Linked DNA regions of Actinoplanes lobatus. The protein of the gene in region 1 interacts with the protein of each later gene in a pairwise test. Links are inferred from orthologs where the notes say so. Each region holds a gene or a part of one and is shown on either strand. Other genes may lie near its edges.

Region 1 (6,711 bases):
AGTTCGTCGGACCCACCACGGCGTACGCGTTGATGCAGGCCACCGGCATGGTCGACGACCACCTCACGGACTGCTGGGTGCCCGTGATGAGATGAAGCCATGGCGCGATGGTCGGTAGTTCTTCCGGATGAGCAGTGGGCGACCGAGCGGTTGTTCCAGCACGATGTGGTGACCGTGGCCGGCGGCCCCGCCGGGGCCGCGGTCGGCGACGAGGTGCTGGTGGTCGCCGAACAGCAGGTCGTGGCGTTGGCCCGGGTGGAGAAGACCGACGGCGGTCTCGCGTTGTGGTACCTGCGACGGGCCTTCGACGAGCCGGTTCCGGCCGATCTTTCGGAGGGCCCGGTCGACGAGGCGACGTTCCGGCGGTTCGCCGAGCGCCTGGGCGGCCCGTCCGACCGGAAGGCCTGGCTGGTGAGCGTGGCCATGCCGATCGAGGCGGTGAACCCGGCCGAGGCGGTGCGCCAGTTCTGGTCGCACGTGCTGGAGCTCGGCCCGGCCGAGCTGCCCACCTACGTCTGGCCCTCCGGTGACGAGCTGGCCATGCAGGCCTTCGTCCTCGGGGCCGAGGCGAACCAGGACCCCGAGGAAGAAGACGACGAGGACTAGCGCCAACGCCGTTCAGTTAGGCCAGCGTCGGGTTCGTCAAGGTCCGTCGGTGATGATGTTGATGGCGATGGTGGCTTGGTAGGTGCGCCGGTCGATGTTCGGGCCGCGGGCCTGGTATTTGGAGTTCGATCGTTTGATCATGCGGGCTTTCACCCGGATCCGGCGGTCGGGCAGTAGGTGGTCCAGGACTGCCTGGCCGATCGCGCCGACGAGGTCGACGACGGTGTCGGTGATGATGCCCGCGGCTTGGATGACCTGGTTGCGGGCGGTGATCAAAGCGGTGGTGAAGCTGGCCCGGTCCGGGTCGAGGCCGGGCCGGGTGTCAGTGGCATCGACCATGGCGGTGCGTAGGAGCTGGTAGACGATCAGCAGCGCGTGGATCTCCTGGTCGATGCCGTCCGGGGTACGGGCGCGTAGGACCCGGCCACCGAGAATGCTGGACTTCAGCTCCAGGTAGGCGGTCTCGATCTCCCACCGCTGGTGATACAGCGTGATCAGTTCCCCGGCTGGGTGTCGGCGGGCGTCCAGCAGGGTGGTGATCAGCCGGTAGTCACCGGTGCTCGTGCCGGTGCTGGTCTTGACCGCGATCCGGGCGTCGATGACCCGCACCCGCACGGTGCCGATCGTGGACAGCCAGGAGCCGTCCCGGTGCCGGGTGATGACCGGCAGGCGGCGGCCACTCTTGCAGCGGATCAGCAACTCGGCCTTCGTGGCGGCGAGGGTCTTGACCAGATCGGCGGCAGCGTAGTTGCGGTCGGCCAGCAGCAGCATCCCCGCTTTCAGGCTGCGGGCCAGTACGCGGGCCTGATCGAGTTCGCTGGTGCCGAGCGGGTCGAAAACGGCGTCGATCACCGAGCGGGTGCCGCAGGCCAGCAGAGCGCTCAGCCGTAGCGTCGGGTAGCCGGCCCCGCCGTGGTTACCGCGCTGTTTGCGGTAGCGGACGCCGACCGCGGCGGCATCGGCGACCGACAGCGTCGTCCCGTCGACCGCGGTCAGCAGCAGGCCTTGCCAGCGGACCGCTGGGGTGGCCGACGTCGCGGCCGGGCCGCGCAGCAGATCGAACAATGCTCGCAACGGCGCGGATCCGAGACGCTGCCGGGCCTGCCGCAAAGCACTGGAAGAAGGCTCGGCCAGGCTCAACCCGGCCAGCCCCGCGGTCAACTGTTGCCACACCTGCAGGTAGCCGTATTCGGCGAACAGCACCCCGGCCAGCAGCAGATACACCACCACCCGGCCCGGCAGCAGCCGTACCCGCTGCTGCACCCGCCCGGTGGCGGCAAGAACGTCATCGACCATCTCGAACGGAATCAGCCGGGTCAGCTCGCCCAGATGCCCCGGCGCGAACACCCCTGCAGCTACCGTCACGGTGCGGGTTATGGCAATCTGATCGAGCAAGCGGAGTCCTGGGGTGGGTTGTCTTGGAGTGACAAACCTCTATACCGGAACTCCGCTTCCTACTTTCTGATCAACACCCTTGACGCCAGCCCGGACCGCCTAACTGAACGGCGTTGGGACTAGCGCCCCTGGTATTCCGGGCGCTGCTTGTTCAGGAAGGCGTTGACCGCGGCCGAGTGGTCCGCGGTCGCGCCGCAGATCGCCTGAGCCTGGGCCTCGGCCGCCAGGGCGTCGGACAGGGTGCCGGCCGTGGCGATGGACAGCTCGCGCTTGATCGCGCCGTAGGCCACCGTGGGGCCCGCCGCCAGCCGCGCGGCCAGCTCCTGGGCCGCCGGCAGCACCTTCTCGTCGTCGTCCAGCAGCTGGGTCAGCATCCCGATCCGGGACGCCTCCTCGGCCTTCACCGGCTTCGCGAGCAGCAGCAGCTCCACCGCCTTGGCGTGGCCCACGATCCGCGGCAGCGACCAGGAGATGCCGCTGTCCCCGGCCAGGCCCACGTTGGCGAAGGCCATCAGGAAGCTGGTCCGGGGGCCGCCGATACGGAAGTCGGCGAGCAGGGCCAGCGAGGCGCCGGCCCCGGCGGCCATCCCGCCCACCGCGGCGATCACCGGCTTCGGCATGTTGGCCAGCCGCTGCGCGATCGGGTTGTAGTGCACCTGCACGGTGTTCAAATCGGTCGCGCCCGACTGCAGCAGCGACGCGTGCTCCCGCAGGTCCTGGCCGCCGCAGAAGGCGCCGCCCGCGCCGGTCAGCACGATCGCCCGGCAGGACCGGTCGCCCTCCAGCTCGGCGAGGGTGTCCCGCAACGCCTCCTTGAGGTCGACGGTGAAGGAGTTCATCGCGTCGGGGCGGTTGAGGGTCAGGGTGACTACCGCGTCAGTGCGGTCGACGAGGAGCGAGTCGGTCATGGGTTCGAGAATCCCACACGCGCTCCACGGGTGGCCGACTGCAGGCAGCGTTCCACGTGCCGGTCGGCGGCCGGGCGCAGCCGGGTGGCGTGCTTGTCGAAGAATCCGGCGGCCTTGACGCCCGGCCAGCCCGCGGGCAGCAGCGCCGAGGGCAGCTGCGGGTCCTGGAAGAGGAACGACCGCCAGGCGTGCACCAGACGGAACCGGGCCGCGTACGCCTCCTCGTCGGTGCTACGTGGAGTGATCGCCTTGACCACGGGTTGTAGTTTTTCGACGAACTCCTGGTACGACTGTCCGATGCGGGCCAGGTCCCAGGCCCGGTCCACGATCCCGGTGGCGTCCGCCGCGGGGCTGGCACTGAACCGCTCGTGGCCCGCACCCGCCTCGGCCAGCAGCGCTTCGACCTCTTCGGAGGCCCGGGGCGCCACCCAGACCTGCTCGCTGAGCGACCCGTAGCCCAGATAGGTGAGCCGGAGCGCGTCCCGCCGCGTGACCGGCTCGTGGAGCAGGATCATGTCGAAGCGGCCGTCCCAGCCACCGCGACCGGTTCGGTACACCCGGGCGGCTGCCTCGTCGAGCCGGCGCGCGGCCTTCGGGGTGAGCAGATAACCCGGTCCGGCGGCCAGCCGGAGCGGATGCAACCAGCCCTGTCGCACCATTCGCGACACTGCGGTGCGGACTGCCGGAGCCGCGATGTCGAGCGGTGCCAGCAGCCGGACCAGCGCCGAGACCGGGGCTCGGGAGCCGCGATCGCGCAGGTAGTCGCCGTACAGGTCGAAGAGTGCGGACCGCGCCTGCATGACCGCACATTGTGACAGCCCAAAAGACGATATGCTAGATGCTGTCACATCCGCCCGGGCTGGGTTTGGGTTCGCCGGTGTTCATCAGGGAAAATGTTTGATCGGCACGGTGGGCCGCAACGCGTGGAAACGTGAAACGGCCTGTACGGCCGCCGGTCGGAAACGAGCACCGCGTCGCGTGGGGCTGAGCACGTGACGGGGCTGCTGGCATTCCAGGAGCAAGTGGCTGTGGGGCAACCCACCGACCCTGACGTAGGTCTGAGGGGAGACAAGATGGCGGCGATGAAGCCGCGGACGGGCGATGGTCCGCTGGAGGTCACCAAGGAGGGTCGTGGCATCGTCATGCGCGTCCCGCTGGAAGGTGGTGGCCGTCTCGTCGTTGAGATGACTCCGGACGAGGCCAACGCGCTGGGTGACGCGTTGAAGTCGATCGCCGGCTGACGTTTCACGCGAGCCCGCCGGTACGGTACCGCCCGTACCGGCGGGCTTTCCACGTCTCAGGGAAAGGTCATCCTCCCGTGTTCACCATCCGATTGACCGACGTCTCCGACGACACTCACACCCGGGTCCTCCCGGTCGGCCCCGGCCTGGATCCGGAGATGTCCGCACTGGTCGCCGCGACCGACGGCGCCGATACGGCGGGCCGGATCACGGTGTTCCCGCGCCCGCTACGGCAGCCGTCCCGGGTCCTGCTGGCCGGGGTCGGCGCCGGGGACGAGGCGGCCTGGCGTGCGGCCGGCGCCGCGATCGTGCGGGAGGCCGGCGACGACGAGATCCTGGAGGCGCTGCTTCCGGCGGACCTCGCCCCGGGCGCGCTGCGCGGCCTGGCCGAGGGCCTCTGGATGGGCGGCTATCGCTATCGCGACGCGGTCAAGGCGCCCCGGTCCGGCGAGGTGCGGCTCGTTCTCGACGACCCTTCGGCGTACGCGGAGAGCCTGGCGGCCGCGACCGTGACCGCCGAGGCCACGTGGCTCGCCCGGGACCTGACCAACACACCCTCGTCGGTGAAGAACCCGGAGTGGTTCGCCGGCCAGATCGTGGCCGAGGCCGCGCGCCGCCCCGGCCTGACCGTGACTGTCCGGGCCGGCGACGAGCTGGAGCGGTTCGGTGGTCTGCGGGCCGTCGGCGGCGGTTCGGTGTCGCCGCCGCGCTTCGTCGAGATCTCCTGGCAGCCGCCCGGCGCGACCACCCACGTGGTCCTGGTCGGCAAGGGCATCACCTTCGACACCGGCGGCATCTCGATCAAGCCGCGGGACAGCATGAAGCTGATGAAGAAGGACATGGGCGGCGCGGCCGCGGTGGTCGCCGCCACCCTGGGGGCCGCCGACCTGAACCTGCCGGTGCGGATCACCACGCTGGTGCCGCTCGCCGAGAACGCGATCGGCGGCGCCGCCTTCCGCCCCGGCGACGTGATCACCCACTACGACGGCTCGACCACCGAGAACACGAACTCCGACGCCGAGGGCCGTCTCGTGCTGGCCGACGCCCTGGCGTACGCGGCCGCCGAACTCGGCCCGGACCTGGTCATCGACCTGGCCACCCTGACCGGGGCGAACGCCGTGGCGCTCGGCAAGCGCACAGCCGCCCTGATCAGCCCGGACGAGGAGCTGGTGACGGCGCTGACCGCGGCCGGCGAGGCGGCCGGCGAGCGGATGTGGCGGCTGCCTCTGGCCGACGACTACATCGAGTACCAGAGCAGCGACATCGCCGACCGGATCAACGCGGGCGCCGGGCCCGGCGTGATCACGGCCGCCCTGTTCCTGCGCGACTTCTACGGCCCGGTCCGCTGGGCGCACTTCGACATGTCCGCGCCGAGCTGGGCCGAGGCCGCCGACGGCGAGCTGACCAAGGGCGCCACCGGCTGGGGCGCCCGGACGTTGCTTTATTACCTCGCTGCGCTCGGCGAGGATGCGCCCTTTTGAGTTGGTGGCGAGGGCGCCGAAAACGGCTAGGCGAAGCCGTGGTCGTCTTCGGAGCCCTCGCCACCAACGGGCGCATCCTGGTTGCTTTATTACCTCTCAGCGCTTGACAGCGGTCAGCAGACCGGCGCCTAAGGGGATCACCGCGGGGATCCAGTCCTCGGACTCACGGATCGCCTTGACCGTCTCCCGGATGGTCAGGGTGTCCACGTCCCGGGCGGACGGGTCGCTGATCCGCCCGCCCGCGTGCGCCCCGTTCACGATCAGCACCCCGCCCGGCCGGAGCAGGCGCAGGGCGGCCTCGGTGCAGGCGGCGAACTCGGTGGTGTCGGCGTCCACGAAGATCAGGTCGTAGACGCCGTCGGCCAGCCGGGGCAGCACGTTCAGGGCACGGCCGCTGATGATCCGGGTACGGGAGGACGCGTACCCCGCCTCCAGGAAGATCCGCCGGGCGATCCGCTGGTGCTCGTGCTCGACGTCGATGGTGGTGAGCACCCCGTCCGGGCGCATGCCACGGAGCAGCCAGATGCCGCTCACACCCGTACCGGTGCCGATCTCGACCACCGCCTTGGCGCTGCCCGCCGCGGCCAGCAGGCGCAGCACGGAGCCGGCGCCGGGGGAGACACAGGGCAGGCCGAGCTCGTGTGCCAGGGCACGCGCGGTCTGCAGAACCGGGTCCTCGGTGGCGTAGGTCTCGGCGAACGGCGTCGATTGCGCCGCCGGCTGACCGAATGAACGAGCGGGACCGATGATGACGACCTCCGTACGAGCGTTTGTGATGCCCGTGGCGGAACCACGCACATCGGATAAGAGAGTAGAGCGATGTTCTCCGGTGACGCACTGCGCCGTCGATGGATAAAGGGGGTCACCCGGCTCGGGCCGACCCGTGGCAAGGTGGGTACCGGCGGATCCGTGTCATCCTGGGAGAGCGCGGATCCGGGCGAGCGGATGGAGGCACCGACGTGACCGACGGCTGGAACTGGCGCCGGCCACCGACGCCGCCTGCCCACGGCACCCCGCAGTCCACGACTCCCGGCCGGTCCTCGGAGCCGGAGCCAGGCTCGCCCTGGTGGTCCGGCACGG
Region 2 (6,874 bases), 3.9 Mb from region 1 along the record:
CGCCGTCACCGACCTGAACACCGGCGCCTTCCACCAGAAGTGGAGCAGCTTTCCGCTGGACCAGGTCAGCGCCTCCGGGTCGGAGATCGCGGTGCAGATGCCGACCGGGTCGCTGACCGGCACACTCGACGCGCTGTCACTGCGCGGAGTCCTGCCGAACGCCGACATCGACCTCGGCCTCCGGGCCACCGGGCCGGCGCTGTACTTCGGCGGCACCGGGCTCATCCCGCTGTGGGGCACGACCACCTACAACATCGAGCTGCCGTACCTCGCCGCCGCCGGGACACTCACCGTGGACGGAACGAAATACCCGGTGACCGGTACGGCGTGGATGGACCACCAGTACTTCGCCGGCGACTTCTCCAAGTTCAAGAAGTGGACGTGGATGGCCGTCACCCTGGACAACGGGGACCGGATCGCGCTGCTGGACAACTACTCCACCGTCGACGAGGACCACGCCGCGACCGTGCTGCACCCCGACGGCCGCATCGAGGTCGCCGAACTGGTGCCGCTCGCCGAGGACGCGGGCGCCTTCTGGACGAGCCCGGTGACCGGGAAGCGGTTCCCGACCCGATGGGTGGTGCGCATCCCGTCGATCGACACCAGTCTCGTGGTGGACGCGCGTCCCCGGGCGCAGGAGATCGTGCGCACCAGTGCCGCGTCCGGGGTGTACGAGGGGGCGGCCACCGCGACCGGGACGTACCGTGGCCGGCCGGCGCGCGCCCTGGTGCACGTCGAGATGCTGGGCGACTGGCGGTAGCCCGCGGAGCCGGCCGGGCCGTCGCGGCCCGGCCGGCTCCGGCTCACCACCGCACGAGCATCGCGGCGGGCCGGGGGAAGGCCGGAGTGGTCCAGGTCAGCGGGTCGTCCGGGTTCACCAGGGACAGGGTCGGCAGCCGCTCGGTGAGGGTGGCCAGCAGGATCTGCATCTCCGCCCGGGCGAGCTGGGCGCCGAGACAGTAGTGGATACCGGCGCCGAAGGAGATGTGCGGGTTGTCCTGCCGGTCGAGGACGAGCCGGTCCGCGTCGGGGAAGACGGCGCCGTCACGGTTGGCCGATCCGAACGCCGGCACCACCGCGTCGCCCTTGCGGATGAGCACACCGGACAGCTCCACGTCCTCCAGCGCGATCCGCATCGCGCCCAGCCCGTTGGCCACCTGGCTGTAGCGCAGCAGCTCCTCCAGCGCCCGGTCCAGCACGTCGCCCGGCGCGCCCACCAGCGAACGGTAGCTCTCCGGCCGGCGCAGCAGATGGAACAGCGCCTGGCTGATCGCGCTCGCCGTGGTGTGGTAGCCGGCCATCAGCAGCGTGAGCGCGAAGACCCGCAACTCCTCGGCGGACAGCCGGTCGTCCGCCTCGTGCGCGGCCAGCAGGGCGGTGAGCAGGTCATCGGCCGGCGTACGGCGCTTGCTGTCGATCAGCGCGTCGAGGTAGCCGAACAGCTGGACGGCCGCCTCCTTCACCGCGTCCGGGCCGCCCGCCGAGCCGGAGAGGCCGACGACCGCGTCGCCCCAGATCCGGAACTGCTCACGGTCCTGGAACGGCACCCCCAGCAACTCGCAGATGACCTTGATCGGCAGCGGCATGGCCACCGCGGCGACCACATCGGCCTCCGGCGGCCCCGCGGTCATCGCCGCGATCAGCTCCTCGGTCACCTGCCGCATGTACGGCCGGAGGCTCTCCACCCGCCGGGCACTGAACGCCTTCACCACCAGCTTGCGCAGCCGGGTGTGCTCCGGCGCGTCCATCACCACGATGGACCTGAGCTCCTGGAAGATCGGCAGAAGGCGCGGCGCACCGGGCTCGGTGACCGCCTGCTTGCTGAACCGCGCATCGGTGCAGACCGCCCGGACGTCGTCGTAGCGGGTGACCACCCAGCCCGCGTGCCCGGTCGGCAGCAGCACGGGCGAGACGGGCTCCGTGTTCCGCAGTTCCGCATATCGTGGGGCGGGCTCCGCCGGCAACGCCGTGGGGAACGGGAACCGCTGAATCTCCTGTGTTTCGGGCACAGACACCTCCTTGTCGATCACCTCACGTTAGGTAGACGCGCACGGACCGAACAATGACAAGAAGATGCTCCATGGCAGCACCCGCCGGGCGGCCACGTAGCAGATCCTTGCCGCCCACGAAGGATCTCTAGCGGCCGGCGCTGTTCTCCCGGTCGGCGACGGCCCCGGCCGGCGGCCGGAACGGGAGGCGGGTGTCGAGCAGCCGCAGCACCGCCCCGAGCAGGACCGCGATCAGCACGACCACGCCCAGATTGATCAGCACGGCCGGGTAGCCGAGCACGGTCACATCGGAGAACGGGTACGGGTACCAGTCGGTGGCGGCGCCGTGGGCCAGGGTGTAGGTGATCCACAGCAGGGGCCACAGGGCCGCCCACGCCATGGTGCGGGCGTCGATGCGCTGGTGCGGGCCGAACAGGAGCCAGCCGAGCAGGGCCGCCCACGGGGCGATGTAGTGGAAGCCCAGATTGGACAGGTAGGCGGCGCCGTGCAGTTCGACCTGGCCGGCCAGGATCGTGCCGTAGACGATGCCGGTGATCACGATGCCGAGCATGGCGTCGAGGCGGATCACCCGCCACACCCGGCCGTCGCGGCGCGGGTCCACGGCGAGGGCCGTCACGGCGATCAGCAGAAGCAGGTTGCTCTGGATGGTGAAGTAGCTGAACAGGCGCTCGAAGCGGGTGAACGCCGGCTCGTACACGGGCGGCCCGGCGTGCGGGGCGGTGTCGGTGGCGGTCAGCACGATCTGGGTGACCAGCGACGCGAACACGATCACGGCGAGGGCGCCGTGCCAGACCCGGGACCTCATGACTTCCCCACCCCTCACCGAACTCGCCGCGGAAGGGTAACGCGGGTGGTCACGCTTTCGGTAGGCGTACCTCGACCCGGAGACCGGGGTGATTGTCGCCGAGGGTGACCGAACCGCGATGCCGGCGGACCAGCTCGCGGACGATGGCGAGGCCGAGGCCGGAGCCGCCCGCGTCGCGGGCCCGGGCGTCGTCGAGGCGGGTGAAGCGCTGGAACACCCGCTCCCGGTCGTGTTCCGGGATGCCGGGGCCGTCGTCGGTGACCACGATGAGCAGGTGCCCGCCGCCGGCCGAGACACTGACCGTCACCTTCTCGCGTTTGTGCCGCTCCGCGTTGTCCAGCAGGTTGGTCACCACCCGGGCCAGCGCGTCCGGCTCGGCGAGCGTGGGCAGCGGCGTGCCCGGATCCCGGTATTCCACATCGGGGTAGCGCAGCGCCGCCTCGCCGACGAACTGGGCGAGATCGATCTCCTCGAGACGGGTGGCGGGCACGCCCTCGTCCGAGCGGGCCAGCAGCAGCAGGTCGTCGACCAGGCGGGACAGTCGCTGCACGTCGGCCAGAAGATCATCGGTGAGCGCCGGCCAGTCGGTGTCGTCCGGCAGGTGCTGCGCGACCTCCAGTTCGGTACGGATGTTGGTGAGCGGGCTGCGCAGCTCGTGCGCGGCGTCGGCGACGAACGCGCGCTGCCGTGCGCGGGCCGCGTCGAGCCGGTGCAGCATGTCGTTGAGCGTCACGGCCAGCCGGTGGACCTCGTCGCGGGAGTCCGGCACCGGCAGCCGGCCGGCCCGGGTGCCGCCGGTGATCTCCTCGGCGCCGGCCCGCAGCGCGTCGACCGGCCGCAGCGCCGCGCCGAGCGCCCGCCACAGGCCGGCCGCCAGCAACGCGGCCAGCAGCGGGAACAGGATCAGCAGGGTGATCCGCAGGATGTGCAGGTTCTGCGTCACGTGGTCGATGGAACGGGCCACCAGGATGCGGACGGGCGCGGTCGGCGGGCCGGCGGTGAGCTGAACGACACGGGCCTCGCCCTGGTCGTGAATCAGGTAGCCAGGGATCTGCCGGCCCTCGCCGTCGCGCAGGTGGGCGAGCTCCGCGGCGCCGAGCATGGGGGTGAGGTCGTCGGCGGTGGCCGACGACGCCAGCACCCTGTTGTCGTCGTCGATGACCTGCACCTGGACGCCCGGGGTGACCGGGATCGGGTTCGGCAGCGCGCCCTGGTCCACGAGCGCGGCCACGCCGCGGGCGGTGGCCATCGCCTCGCTCTGCACCGAGCGGACCTGGGCATATCCCAGGACCGCGATCAGCAGGACGGCGCCGGCGGACAGGCCGAAGACGAGGCCGGCGAGGGAGACGAGCAGCAGCCGTGCCCGCAGGCTCAGCTCCTTGACGCGTTGCATCGTCTACTCGACTGTCGCCAGCCGGTAGCCGGCGCCGCGGACCGTCTCCAGCCGCTCCCGGCCGATCTTGCGGCGCAGGTAGCCGACGTAGACCTCGACCGCGTTCGGCGCGGTCTCGAGCGCGGCATCCCACACATGGTCGAGCAGCTCGGTCTTGGAGACGACCTGGCCGGGATGGCGCATCAGGTACTCCAGCAGGGCGAACTCGCGGGCTGTCAGGGTCACCTCGTCGCCGCGGACCAGGACCCGGCGTTCCGCCGGATCCAACTCGACATCACCGAACGCGAGCACGACGGGACGGGCCTGGGCGCCGCGGCGCAGCAGGGCGCGGAGACGGGCCAACAGCACGACGTACGAGAAAGGCTTGGTCAGGTAGTCGTCGGCGCCGCAGTCGAGGCCGTCGGCCTGGTCGTACTCCCCGTCCTTGGCGCTCAGCATGAGCACCGGCAGCCAGTGCCGCTCGGCGCGCAGCTGGCGCACCACCCGGTAGCCGGAGAGGCGGGGCAGCATCACGTCCAGGATCATCGCGTCGTACCCACCATGGCGGGCCATCTCGAGACCGTCCTGGCCGTCGGCGGCGATGTCCACCGCGAAGCCCTCGGCCTGCAGGCCACGCCGTAGCGCGGCGGCCAACCGCGCCTCGTCCTCCACCACCAGCAACCGCACCCCCACACCTTGGCATGCCGGGGCACGCGATTGTCAGGGACTCTCAGCGACCTCTCAGCGGCTCGGCGGTGGCCCACCCGGCCCGCCCGGCCCTCCGCTGGGCGGTGGGCCACCCGGTGGCGCTCCGGACGGGGCGCCGTCGCCGGTGAGCCGGCCGCCGGTCGGGGTGGTCGTGGTGTCCACGCCGGCCTCGAGGGTGACCGTGTACCCGCTCATCGCGTCGCCGGTCACGGTGGCCAGCTGGAGCGCGCCGGAATCGTCGCCGAACACGTTGTCGGTGTCCAGCGAGACCTGGGCGAGATTGGTGACCGAGGCCTCGTACCCGGTCTGGGTGTATGCCTCCTCGCAGATGTTCTCCGGAAGCGCGACCTGCGACGTGGCGATGGCGTTCGAGGCATCGGAGATGCTCGCCTGGTCGGGGTAGACCTCGAAGTGAATGTGTGGCCACCGGCCGGTGTAGCAGGCCGGGAAGATGCTGGTGAAGGTCACCTCGCCACCGTCGTCGGCGATCTGGACGCCGCGCAGGTAGTTCTCGCCGGTGATGCCCTCGGAGTAGAGCGAGTAGCGGCCGGACCGGTCGCAGTGCCAGACGTAGACGGCCACGCCGGCGAAGGGGGCGCCGCCGCCGGCCAGATCCTGGACGGCCAGGGTGAGGGTCATCGGGATGCCCTCGGCACGGGTGGTCGAGCTGCCGAAGCTGGACCGGATGTCGCTGCGGACCACGCCGCTCCGGGTCAGCACGTCGGGCCCGTTCGAGCCGTCGCCCGGGTAGGGCCCGGCGGTCTCGTCGGGGATCTCGCCGATCACCGTGTCGGTCTCGGTGCTCGGCGTCTCCTCGTCGTCGCCGCAGCCGCCGAGCCCGAGGGCGACCGCGCCCAGCCCGAGGACGCGCAGCGCCTGACGGCGGCGCATGGTGGCCAGGTCGAAGGCCAGACCCTGGTGGAGAATGTCCTCGTCGGGCCGGGGCAGTGGACGCCCCCGATAGGAAGCCATGAATTCCCCCTATGTCTCATATAACGCTATATCGGCGTCGAACCCCTAGGGGAGCTTCTCAGCGGGATCACAGCGGCCCCGATGCACGATTGCCCCAGAGATTCGGGAGGTGGACATCGTGTCCGTGTTGAGGTCCAGGCCGGCGCTGCGCTGGCTGGTCCCGTCGGCTGCGGCGGTGGCGGTCATCGGGGGCGGCGCAGCGGCCGGGACGATCGTGGCGAACGCCGACCCGGCACTGCCGGAGCGCAGTGCCGCACAGTTGCTCGTCGACCTGCAGAGCGCCGATCCGCAAGGTCTGTCCGGCACCCTGGTGCAGAGCGCCGACCTGGGGCTTCCGGGCATCGCGGGGCTGCTCGGCAACGTCTCCGGCGGTGGCGGCAACCTGACCAGCCTGATCGCCGGGAGCAACACCGCCCGCGTCTGGTACGCGGGAGAGGACAAGGCACGGTTCGCGCTGCTCGGCACGAGCGGCGAGACCGACGTGATCCGCAACGGTTCCGACGTGTGGATCTGGAGCAGCAAGGACAACACCGGTACGCACGTGAAGCTCCCCGCCGACGTGGGCGGGAAGCCGGACAAGGCGCCGGCCGGGCTCCCGGCGACGCCGCAGGAGGCCGCCGAGGCCGCACTCGCCGCGATCGACGAGAGCACCAAGGTGGAGACGACCGGCGCCGCCGAGGTGGCCGGGCGGGACGCGTACGAGCTGGTGCTCAGCCCGCGGGACACCGCGTCGCTGGTCGGGCAGGTGCGCCTGGCGATCGACGCCGAGCAGCACATCCCGCTGCGGGTGGACGTCTACGCGAAGAACACCAGCAAGCCCGCGTTCCGGGTGGCGTTCGAGCAGATCACCTTCGAGGTTCCGGCGGACGACCAGTTCAGCTTCAACCCGCCGCCGGGTGCGAAGGTCAGTGAGGGTGGCATCGCCGACCACTCCGGCAAGGCGGTTCCGGGCGCTCCTGGTGTTCCGGCCAAGCCGTCCGTTCCCGGCGCTCCGGCCGGTTCTCCGGC

What was found. The genes of interacting proteins can lie anywhere in the genome.
Region 2: the proteins of BJ964_RS07215 (region 1) and BJ964_RS25270 interact in binary tests that used the Escherichia coli proteins (3 or more experiments, as listed by UniProt). The link is inferred for Actinoplanes lobatus from one-to-one orthologs.

What each region holds. Positions count from the first base shown.
Region 1 is NZ_JACHNC010000001.1:1,622,313-1,629,023, reverse strand. Bases 1,808-4,599 are described here. They hold BJ964_RS07215 (PaaX family transcriptional regulator), read right to left. Parts: upstream 3,710-4,599; coding sequence 2,906-3,709; downstream 1,808-2,905. Other genes in these bases: BJ964_RS07205 (leucyl aminopeptidase family protein), read left to right, coding at 4,228-4,599; BJ964_RS07210 (DUF3117 domain-containing protein), read left to right, coding at 3,983-4,150; BJ964_RS07220 (enoyl-CoA hydratase-related protein), read right to left, coding at 2,121-2,909; BJ964_RS07225 (IS4 family transposase), read right to left, coding at 1,808-1,971. Outside these bases: BJ964_RS07235 (DNA-3-methyladenine glycosylase I), read left to right, coding at 1-95; BJ964_RS07230 (hypothetical protein), read left to right, coding at 100-606; more of BJ964_RS07225, read right to left, coding at 643-1,807; more of BJ964_RS07205, read left to right, coding at 4,600-5,631; BJ964_RS07200 (O-methyltransferase), read right to left, coding at 5,728-6,297; BJ964_RS07195 (S1C family serine protease), read left to right, coding at 6,591-6,711. UniProt on the Escherichia coli protein: Negative regulator of the paaZ and paaABCDEFGHIJK catabolic operons. Binds the consensus sequence 5'-WWTRTGATTCGYGWT-3'. Binding of PaaX is specifically inhibited by phenylacetyl-coenzyme A (PA-CoA).
Region 2 is NZ_JACHNC010000001.1:5,505,665-5,512,538, reverse strand. Bases 2,036-4,990 are described here. They hold BJ964_RS25270 (sensor histidine kinase), read right to left. Parts: upstream 4,208-4,990; coding sequence 2,864-4,207; downstream 2,036-2,863. Other genes in these bases: BJ964_RS25260 (intradiol ring-cleavage dioxygenase), read right to left, coding at 4,928-4,990; BJ964_RS25265 (response regulator transcription factor), read right to left, coding at 4,211-4,873; BJ964_RS25275 (Pr6Pr family membrane protein), read right to left, coding at 2,137-2,814. Outside these bases: BJ964_RS25285 (lipocalin-like domain-containing protein), read left to right, coding at 1-760; BJ964_RS49180 (cytochrome P450), read right to left, coding at 804-2,009; more of BJ964_RS25260, read right to left, coding at 4,991-5,866; BJ964_RS25255 (LolA family protein), read left to right, coding at 5,985-6,874. UniProt on the Escherichia coli protein: Histidine kinase member of the two-component regulatory system CpxA/CpxR which responds to envelope stress response by activating expression of downstream genes including cpxP, degP, dsbA and ppiA.